Regions from separate parts of the Arthrobacter sp. TmtSoilC48 genome, predicted to be linked through region 1. Evidence: riboswitches for the same ligand, from Rfam matches in the RefSeq annotation. Region 1 holds a riboswitch; each other region holds the start of a gene.
The links. A riboswitch is a leader RNA that binds a small molecule or an ion and turns the genes downstream of it on or off. The one in region 1 is predicted to bind thiamine pyrophosphate.
Positions count from the first base shown of each region.

Region 1 (3,266 bases):
AAGGTGGTCCGGGATGTCTTCAACGAGGACTTTTCCAAGCTGATTGTGTCCGGCGACGACGCGTGGGACACCATTGAGGCTTACGTCACCTACGTTGCTCCCGATTTGGTGGGCCGCCTTGAAAAGTGGACCAAGGACCAGGACATTTTTGCGGCCTGGCGGATCGACGAACAGATCCACAAAGCTCTGGAGCGCAAGGTCTTCCTGCCGTCAGGCGGTTCCCTTGTCATCGACCGCACCGAGGCCATGACCGTGGTGGACGTCAACACAGGTAAGTTCACCGGCAGCGGTGGAAACCTTGAAGAAACCGTCACCAAGAACAACCTTGAAGCGGCCGAGGAAGTAGTTCGCCAGCTGCGCCTGCGCGATATCGGCGGCATCATTGTCATCGACTTCATCGACATGGTCCTTGAATCCAACCGTGACCTGGTACTCCGCCGATTGGTGGAATGCCTGGGCCGTGACCGCACCAAGCACCAAGTGGCTGAAGTGACGTCGCTTGGTCTGGTGCAGATGACACGCAAGCGCATGGGCACAGGCTTGCTTGAAGTGTTCGGTGAGCAGTGCGAGCACTGCGCCGGACGCGGCGTCGTCACCCATGATGAGCCCGTGGAACACCGACGCGCCAACGTAGTTGCCGCCGAGCACCACCGTCCACACACAGAACCGCAACAGCCTGCTGCCCGGAATGAACGCAAGCGTCGCCGTGGGAAAGGTGGGGGAGCGGTAGCCGAGGAACCAGTCTCCACCCACAGCACCGCTGCCGCCCCGGTAGCTGCGCCAAGTGGCAAGGAGTCGGTTGACCCCGTTCGCCAGGCGAAGGCCGAGGCGACCAGGGCGGCTCTTGCCACCATCGCCGCTGCAGCGCATGCCGCGCACTTGCACGACGACGAAGTTCACCGCGCGGAGGAACTGGCACGCGCAGCCGGTCAGCATCACGACACAGCTGAATCCGTGTCTGATACGGCAACCGGCGATGCCGGGGGAGCGGCCGCAGCTGATGCCGCCAGCCATGAAGCAGCGGTTCGGGAGGCACGGTCCACGCCCGTTTTGCGCTTCGGCGGCGAAGAAGTGGCGCTTCCATTCGTGGAGCACCATGAGGAACCATCTGCGGGCAAGCCGGCCATGAGCCTGGACCTGCTGGCGGAGGCGTTCTCGCACCTCGGTGCTGCACCGGCTGCCGAGGAAAAGACCGTGGATACGGTTTCCGGACCTGCCACGGCTTCCGAAACTTCCGCTGCCTCCGCTGCCACTACCTCCGCTGCCAGTGCTGCGGCCACCGACGGTCAGAACGATCGTTCTTCGCGTTCGCGTGGAAGTCGAGGCCGAAGGAACCGTAGCGCGAGCAGGGCACAGGGTGCCGCAAACGAAACCAGCGTGGAGCACCACGAGGTAACTGCCGCAGCCGCGGGTGGAACGGCCCACGAGGCCAAAGCGCCGGCAGCGGAAGAGCCTGCCAAAAAGAAGGCAGCTGACGAGCCCATCATCCTCGGCGTAGGAGTTCCAGCTTCGGAGTTGTAAGCACGTCAGCACTGATGACGTATTGAAAGAGTCCCGCAGTATCCGATGTCGTCGGATACTGCGGGACTCTTTTGTCGCCGGCAGTCACATCCATGCACCCAAGCAGGCCGGTTCCCGGACCGCTGGACTTCCCGGCTACGCTAGGAAACTGACACGGGGTGCCGGGCGCTGGGCCTGGCTGAGATCCAGACCCGTTGAACCTGTCCGGTTAGCACCGGCGAAGGGATGTCCATCATGGCTTCATTGTCGAGTTCCCCTGTCTACCCCCTTGACCCCGCCGGTAGCGTTGGCGGACCCGTGGCTGCCCGGCAACATCCGCGGGTGCTTAGCATTGCCGGTTCGGATCCGTCCGGAGGCGCAGGGATCCAGGCAGACCTGAAGAGCATTGCTGCGCACGGTGGTTACGGAATGGCTGCCATCACGGCGCTCACGGCACAGAACACCCTTGGAGTCAGTGCAGTCCATGTTCCGCCCGTGGAGTTCCTGCGCCAGCAACTGGACGCCATCAGCAGCGATATTGAGATTGATGCCGTCAAGATCGGGATGTTGGGTGACGCGTCCGTCATCCACGAAGTCCGCAGGTGGCTCGAAGACGTGCGTCCCGCCGTCGTGGTCCTTGACCCGGTGATGGTGGCCACCAGCGGCGACCGGCTTCTGCGTGGGAACGCCGAAGCCGCGCTTCGCAGCCTCCTGCCTTTGGCGGATCTCCTTACCCCCAACCTTCCCGAACTGGCTATGTTGCTGGGGGAGCCTGACGCCCCGGACTGGGCCACTGCTCTTGACCAAGGCAAGCGTCTGGCTGCCGAATGTGGAACGACCGTCCTGGTGAAGGGTGGCCATTTGGCAGGAGCGGAATGTCCTGATGCCTTGGTCAATACGAGCGGCTTGCTGCGGCAGGACGTTATCGAGGTGGCCGGTCCCCGCGTGGATACCCGGAACAGCCACGGAACGGGCTGTTCGCTCTCCTCGGCATTGGCCACGGTGCAGGCCCGCAGAGGTGACTGGGAAGCGTCACTGCGGGAGGTTAAGCCGTGGCTGCTGCAGGCCCTTTCTGCGGCCGACGGGCTCGACGTGGGCAGGGGCAGCGGGCCGATCCAGCACTTTCACCATCTGGAGCCGACACGGAATCCTGCTGGCCGGTCCGGCGATTTTGCCGCGCGACTTTGGGCGGAAGCCACGCCGGAGTTGGACGCAATCTACGGCCTGGCCTTCATCCAGGGCCTGCAGTCAGGGAGGCTCCCTGAGCCCGAGTTCAACTACTACCTGGCCCAGGATGCCATCTACCTCAACGGCTATTCCCGGGTTCTGGCCCGCGCCGGTGCCCTTGCCCCCACTGAGGAAGAGCAGCTCTTCTGGGCCAAGGCGTCACAGACCTGCCTTGAGGTCGAGTCCGAGCTTCATCGGAACTGGCTGAGCACGCGCCCGGCTCCGACGCAGACCGGACCCGTGACCAAGTCGTACGTGGACCACCTCCTGGCCACTTCCGCGTCCGGCAGTTACGCTGTGTTGCTCGCAGCAATCCTGCCCTGTTACTGGCTGTACGCGGAGGTAGGCCGGCAACTCCACGCGGCCTACGTGGATGCAGGCGCACCCGGCGACCACCCGTACGCCGACTGGTTGAAGACCTACGCCGACGAGGAGTTTGCTGCCGCAACCCGCAAAGCGATCGACCTTACGGACGCAGCCGCCCTCAAGGCCTCTGCGCAGGAACGCGAGGCCATGGTTGAGGCCTTTACACACTCTTG
Region 1 is NZ_AP046049.1:2,442,457-2,445,722, forward strand. It holds gene AC6I97_RS11505 (Rne/Rng family ribonuclease) at 1-1,521, shown strand, start outside; TPP riboswitch at 1,666-1,764, shown strand; gene AC6I97_RS11510 (bifunctional hydroxymethylpyrimidine kinase/phosphomethylpyrimidine kinase) at 1,756-3,266, shown strand, end outside.

Region 2 (3,266 bases), 440 kb from region 1:
GTATCGGCGCATCGCAACAGTGGTCAATTCCGTTCCTGAAGCCAGGAGGGCTGCTCCCAACCCGTCCAGGCTCGGCGCACCACCGGTACCCATGATCAGGCGGGAGCCGAATTCGACGCCGTCGATCACCAAAGCGTCAGTGCTCACGTCAGTTTTTGCTGCGGTCATTTTTCAGCCTCCCTGGACTGCGGTTACGAGTTCGAGTTCGTCTCCATCGGCGAGCGCAGTCGCTGCCCATTGGCTGCGCGGCACAACCTCCGAATTACGTGCGACGGCGACACCCAGCTTGCCGCCGTCGGCTGCCTGTCCCCGGTGGTCCAGCGCGCGGCCTGTGATGGCACTGACGAGTGTGCTCACGGACGCGTCGTCCGCCACGGCGTGTTCGGAGCCGTTGAGTTTGATGTTCATGGTGTGTCCTTGATTGCTGGTTGGAGGAGGTGATCCTGAGTTGCCGTAAATCGATCAGGCCGGAAAATGGACCATCGGGGGTCGGCTGGGCCGCTGATCAGTCCGCCTACGATTTTGGCGGCCACAGGCGTCAAGAGAACGCCGTGGCGGAAGAACCCGGTGGCGATCACGAGACCGTCGATGGTGCCCCCGGGCCCGGTAACTCGTCCAAGTAGGGGTGCGTTGTCCGGTGTGCCTGGCCGTGCACGGGCTGTCGCTTCCAACAGTTCCAGCTCCGCCACGGCAGGAACCAACACTTGGGCGTCACGCAGGAGTTGATAGACGCCCCCGGCGGACACTGCGTTGCTGGACGCAGACAACCCGTCCTCCCGCTGGGTGGCTCCAATCACCACCGTTCCGTCGTCGCGGGGGACGATGTAGACCGGCACCCCGCGGACCATGCCCCGGATGGTGGATGTGAGCAGCGGCTGGAGGTGTTGGGGAACGCGCAGCCTGAGAATGTCGCCGTAAACGGGCCGCAGGGGCAGGTTGAGACCCTCGGGGAGACCGCCGATCCTGGCTGCATCCAGCCCGCAGGCGAGCACAGTCTCTGAGGCCCAAACAACGCGCCCGGCGCCCGAATCGAGCTGGACCCCGCAGACGCGTTCCCCGTCCCAGAGCAAACGGGACGCTTGGAACGGCAGGGCGAAACCGTCCTCCGCTCCGGAAACCCAGGTTGCGTCACTTGGTCCGTGGGCTGATAACCCGTCCAGGAGGCATCGTGCAAGGCGCCGCGGATCCACTTGGTGATCGGCCGGTATGTCGAAGGCACAGGAAATCCCGGGGCTGAGCAAAGGCTCGCGCTCGCGCGCTTCACGCAAAGACAGTGGCTCCACGCGCAGCCCCGCGGCCTGCTGGACCGTGCGGAGGTCTGCCAGCGCACGGCGGTCGGCGGCGTCCGCACCAACGGCGATTGTCGACGTCGTGCGGTATCCGGCGGCTGATTCGCTGCCGTGGACGCTCCGGACGAAAGCCGGCCACAGTTGGGAGGATTCCAGCATGAGTTCCAGGAGGTCTTCCTCCTGGTAGTGGAGTTCACTGACCGGAGCCAGCATTCCGGCGGCAGCGAACGTCGCACCCGCTGCGGGAGTGGGATCAATGAGGACCACAGAGCGGCCCTGACGGCGGGCTTCGTGGGCGATGCCAAGGCCGATGACGCCACCACCAATGACTGCCACGTCTGCCTGCAAGGGGATTTGGCGGGATTCTGCCATATGTTTCCTTCCCTACGCCGGTATTAGCCGGATCAGGTCAAGCGGTCGGCGCTGAAGCCCTCTCAGCCGGACGGTCATATGACGCTGTCACGGCTCCCGCAGTACGTGCCCAGTTTAGAGGAACTACTCTGGTTTCCATGACCCAGCATGATGTCCACACCACTGCCCGCCTTTACTTGTGCACTGATGCCCGCAAACGCCAGGGCGATTTCGAAGACTTCGTCGACGCCGCGTTTGAGGGCGGCGTCGACATCATCCAGCTTCGCGACAAGACGCTCGAGGCCGCCGAGGAGCTTGAGGTCCTGGAGGTCCTGCACAACGTTGCCCAGCGGCACGGAAGGCTGTGGGCCGTCAACGACCGCGCCGATGTTGCCAGTATTTCCGGGGCTCCGGTGTTCCATATCGGCCAAAAAGACATCCCGTTACGCGCTGCACGGCACCTCCTCCACGACCGCACGGTCATCGGCCTGTCCACCCATACCCCGGACCAGGTTGACGCCGCGATAGCTGCCTCCCCCGGCAGGAGCGGACTGGATTATTTCTGTGTTGGCCCGGTGTGGGCAACGCCCACAAAGCCAGGCCGTGAAGCAGTTGGGCTGGACCTGGTCACATATGCCGCGGAAGCCGTAAAGCGCGCGGATGAGGAGACCGTAGGCGGCGTCCTCCTCCCCTGGTTCGCCATCGGCGGCATAGACCTCACCAATGTTGAACAGGTGGTTGCAGCCGGAGCCAGCCGGATCGTGGTGGTACGTGCCATCACTGAGGCGGAGGACCCGACGGCGGCGGCCAAGACCTTGCTGGAAGCGCTCGACGCCGGATAACCACCCCGGCGCCTTGGCTGCTGCGGAGGATATTCGAAAGTGTCCTAAGCCGTGAGCCCCAGCCCGGACATGCGTCGCCCATGCCGCTCCGCCAGCTCAGCGGTGAGGGCCTTGACTGCATTGCGTGCATCCCCGCCGCCCTTGAGCAGCGGTCCCAGCTGGGGATGTTCCATGCCTACGCGTTGTGCTTGCGTCAGGGCTTCACCGACCAGGCGGCGGCCCCACAAAGCCAGGCGCGACGCCAGGCGGGGGTCATCAGACAGGGCCCTTCGCAGGAGGATGCGTAAAACTTCCGTGGCTTGGTCGGCGGAGGCCACCTTCTGGACAAAGAGTTGCGTCCCGCCGTCAAGGAACGACGCGACCATGCGGTAGAAGTCCGATGACACGGTGTCGATCACATAGGCCTTCATGACGGATTCAAACCAGTCCGCTGGCTTTGTTCGCTCGTGGAAGTGGTCAAACGAGCGCTGGAACGGAAGCATGGCTTCTTCGGCATCGAGTCCCATCTCCGAGAGCCGGCTGCTGATCAAGGCGAAGTTTCCGTAAGCGCCGACGGCGATCTTTGCCAGTACTGCCCTGTCATGGAGGTTGGGAGCGTACCGCGAGTCGAAAGACAGCCGGCCAAACGCGGAGAGCTCGCCGTACGCCATGGCCCCCAGCAGCTCCGAAGAGAGTCGCTGGATGCGAGCATTATCGTCCAAGGAAGTGCTCATGGTCCAAGACTATCCAGCGATTTCGGGCTAACCTGATTTTCGTGTCACATCATCGGATTTCGCCCAACGTC
Region 2 is NZ_AP046049.1:2,004,609-2,007,874, reverse strand. It holds gene AC6I97_RS09535 (thiazole synthase) at 1-168, opposite strand, end outside; gene thiS (sulfur carrier protein ThiS) at 172-408, opposite strand; gene thiO (glycine oxidase ThiO) at 405-1,661, opposite strand; TPP riboswitch at 1,654-1,771, opposite strand; gene thiE (thiamine phosphate synthase) at 1,799-2,482, shown strand; gene AC6I97_RS09515 (ferritin-like fold-containing protein) at 2,527-3,195, opposite strand; gene AC6I97_RS09510 (RNB domain-containing ribonuclease) at 3,237-3,266, shown strand, end outside.
Region 2: another riboswitch for thiamine pyrophosphate. It lies ahead of thiO (glycine oxidase ThiO); the one in region 1 lies ahead of AC6I97_RS11510 (bifunctional hydroxymethylpyrimidine kinase/phosphomethylpyrimidine kinase).

Region 3 (3,266 bases), 1.4 Mb from region 1:
GGGTGCCCTGATGTCGCTTGGCGCAGCAATTGGCCTCTTGCGGTTCCCCGACCTCATGAGCCGCATGCATGCGGCAACGAAGCCGCAAGTCCTGGGTCTTTTCCTGATGCTCGCAGCCATGGGTCTGCAAATGCGCACGTGGTGGGTTTGGCCGGTTCTCGTGGTGGCCTGGATATTCCAGCTGCTGACCGCACCGGTCTCCGCACACATGGTGGGCCGCTCCGCTTACCGAACCAAACATGGGCACCGCGAACTGCTCACCAAGGATGAGCTTGAAGCGGTTGTCCAAAGGGCAGCCGGCGACGGTTCCACCCCGGATCCTTAGGGTTCCACCCCGGACCTAAGACAACGGGATGGCTGTGCCCGGCCTAGACGATGTCGTGCGTCTTTGCGAAGCGGGCGATGGCACGCTGGGTGCCACGGCTCGCGAAAACCTGGATGAGCGTACTGACGAAGGCCGAAATCAGCGCGAAGGACAAAGCTGAGCGGAGGCTCGTTTCCATATCGTCGTGGCCCGTGGGCGGCTTGTTGCCGGTGGCCTTTTCCCAGCCCTTGTTGACCAACTTGGTGCCGACGAATCCGGCTGCAAGGCTTACTCCGGCACCCAGCAGCTTGAAAAAGAGGTTCATGCCCCCAGCCTAGCCTCACATACAGGCGGGTTGGGACTAGCGGCGGTTTTCGCGTTCCTTGAGGAAAGCTGCCATGGAACCGCGTGGTGCCAGGACAGGAACAACATCGTGATCGGCTTCCCAGACGGCATCCACGGTTCCGAGACCGGAAATTTCCTTGAGCAGGTAATACGTGGGTGGCATCAGCTGCAATTTACCGGCCGCCTCAGCCGCCAGGATCCCGTCCACCGGCATCCAGAGTGATTGCCACGCTTCAGTGGTTTGGTGCTGGGGTGCTGCTTCCGGAGCAGGCTTGGCTACATAGAAGTACGTGTCGAAGCGCTTGGGCATGTCCGTGGGCGTGACCCAGTTTGCCCAGGGGCGAAGGTCTGAGGCGTCAAGGCGAAGTCCGGCCTCCTCCCAAACTTCCCGCAGGGCAGCGGTGAGCACCATGCCTGACTTTGCCGGGGCCTGTACAGGATCGACGGCGATGGAACTCAGGTGCCAGTCTGCAGCGTGCTGTTCCAGCAGCCGGACAGGGTAATCCCATCCATCCTGGTCAGCGGCATCAACCCGGCCGCCCGGAAAGACCACCATGCCGGCGGCGAAGTCCATGGTGGCAACCCTGTGCTGGACGAAGGCCTCAAGCCCGCCCGGTGCGTCACGGAGCAGGATGACGCTCGCGGCAAGGCGGGGTTGGGGAACTGGCATGTCCGTAATGGGAAGGTCCGTCATGAAATACCCCTTTGCCGCGTCGATTCCTGCTGGATCATTGTCTCAGGTCCTGTTGTGGGGCCCGGTGTGCGTGCTCAGACCGGAGAATGGGGCGCAGAGCCGGCCCCGCAACGCAGGAGAAGGGGAGCCAACCGCTTTGTGACTAGCCCGAGGAGCCCACGAACACCCACAGGTGTAAACTGAACCACGCCCATAAGGGCAGATTAATAACGACAGGGGAGCGCCGCCGTCGGACCTTGCAGAGATGCAGGTGACGCGAGGGCGCTGAGAGTGCGGACAGCCGCAGACCCTCGAACCTGATCCGGTTAGTACCGGCGCAAGGGAGTCGAGCTTCTCAGAGTGTCCGGATCCGGGCGGCGCAGGCCGGCCGGGGGTTTCCGGGGAGCACTTTCCCCTCCTGTACCTCAGGAGGCAGAAAAAATGACCACGGCAAGCGTGAAGAAAACCAGTTATAACTGGCGTGTTGTAGACATCGTGGTGGCAGCTTTGATTGCCATCGCCGGCGGCGTGATCTTCTGGGCCTGGTCCCAGGGCGCCGCAATCGTATCCATCCCCATGAACGCCACGTATCCGCCGCTCACCGGTTTGATCGCCGGTGGCTGGATGATCCCGGCCGTCCTGGGCATGCTCATCATCCGCAAGCCGGGCGCAGCCCTGTTCTGCGAAGCCGTCGCCGCCACCGGCGAACTCATCATGGGTTCCCAGTACGGCACCACCGTCCTCATCTCCGGCGTCCTCCAGGGACTGGGCGCGGAACTCGTCTTCGCTGCGTTCCGGTACAAGAAGTTCGACCTCTCCGCTGCACTCCTCGCAGGTGCCGGCTCGGGCCTCTTCTGCGGTCTCAACGATTCCTTCCTGCCTTGGGGCTGGAACATCGCCTACGAAGCAATCGACAAGCTGGCTTACATCGCCTTCACCACGCTCTCCGGTGCGATCATCGCTGGCGCGCTGTCCTGGGTTGCCACCCGCGGGTTGGCCAAAACCGGTGTACTGAGCTCCTTCGCGTCGCGGAAGGCTGCTTCGGAGCCCGTCTTCAACTAATGCCTGCCACGCAAAGCAGCGGCCAGGTGCGGCCTGCCGCCATTACCGCCCAAGGGTGGGGATGGCGGCATGCCGGGCGTTCCACACCCGCCATCCAGGACCTCGATCTCCGGATCGGGCCCGGCGAGCGTGTGCTCTTGCTGGGTCCATCCGGCGCAGGGAAGTCGACACTGCTCCACGCCCTCGCCGGTGTGCTGGGTGACGAGGAAGACGATTCCGACGAGACCGGCTCGCTGTTGATCGACGGCGTTGCTCCCCGCGAACAGCGCGGCCGCGCAGGTCTGATGCAGCAAGATCCGGAAACCCAGGTAGTGCTGTCCCGGGTGGGTGACGATGTCGCGTTTGGCGCCGAAAACCTGGCCGTTCCCCGGGAAGAAATTTGGGCGCGCGTCCATGAAGCGCTCGACGACGTCGGGTTGCGCACCGCTGCAGGCGGCGGCTTGGCACTGGATCACCCGACGGCGGCCCTCTCCGGCGGGCAGAAGCAGCGCCTTGCGTTGGCTGGCATCCTCGCGATGCGGCCCGGGCTGATCCTCCTGGACGAACCTACGGCCAACCTGGATCCGGTGGGCGTGCTTGAGGTTCGGGACGCCGTGCAGCGCTGCCTGGACAAGACCGGTGCCACTTTGGTCGTGGTGGAACACCGCGTGTCCGTGTGGAAGGACCTGGTGGACAGGATCGTGGTCCTCCAGCCACCCTCGGCCGGGGGCGGTGTGCTCCTGGACGGCCCCCCGGATCAGGTGCTCACAGAGGCCCGCACCATGTTGATGGCAGCGGGAGTGTGGGTGCCCGGGTACGTTCCGGCTACTCGCGCCCGCAGGAGCACAAGTCAGGAGTTGGGCGGCCATGAATCCACCGCCCAACTCCTCCTGGTGGCACAGG
Region 3 is NZ_AP046049.1:1,065,239-1,068,504, forward strand. It holds gene mnhG (monovalent cation/H(+) antiporter subunit G) at 1-325, shown strand, start outside; gene AC6I97_RS05090 (DUF4235 domain-containing protein) at 369-629, opposite strand; gene AC6I97_RS05095 (NUDIX hydrolase) at 666-1,343, opposite strand; TPP riboswitch at 1,548-1,684, shown strand; gene AC6I97_RS05100 (ECF transporter S component) at 1,764-2,384, shown strand; gene AC6I97_RS05105 (ABC transporter ATP-binding protein) at 2,384-3,266, shown strand, end outside.
Region 3: another riboswitch for thiamine pyrophosphate. It lies ahead of AC6I97_RS05100 (ECF transporter S component); the one in region 1 lies ahead of AC6I97_RS11510 (bifunctional hydroxymethylpyrimidine kinase/phosphomethylpyrimidine kinase).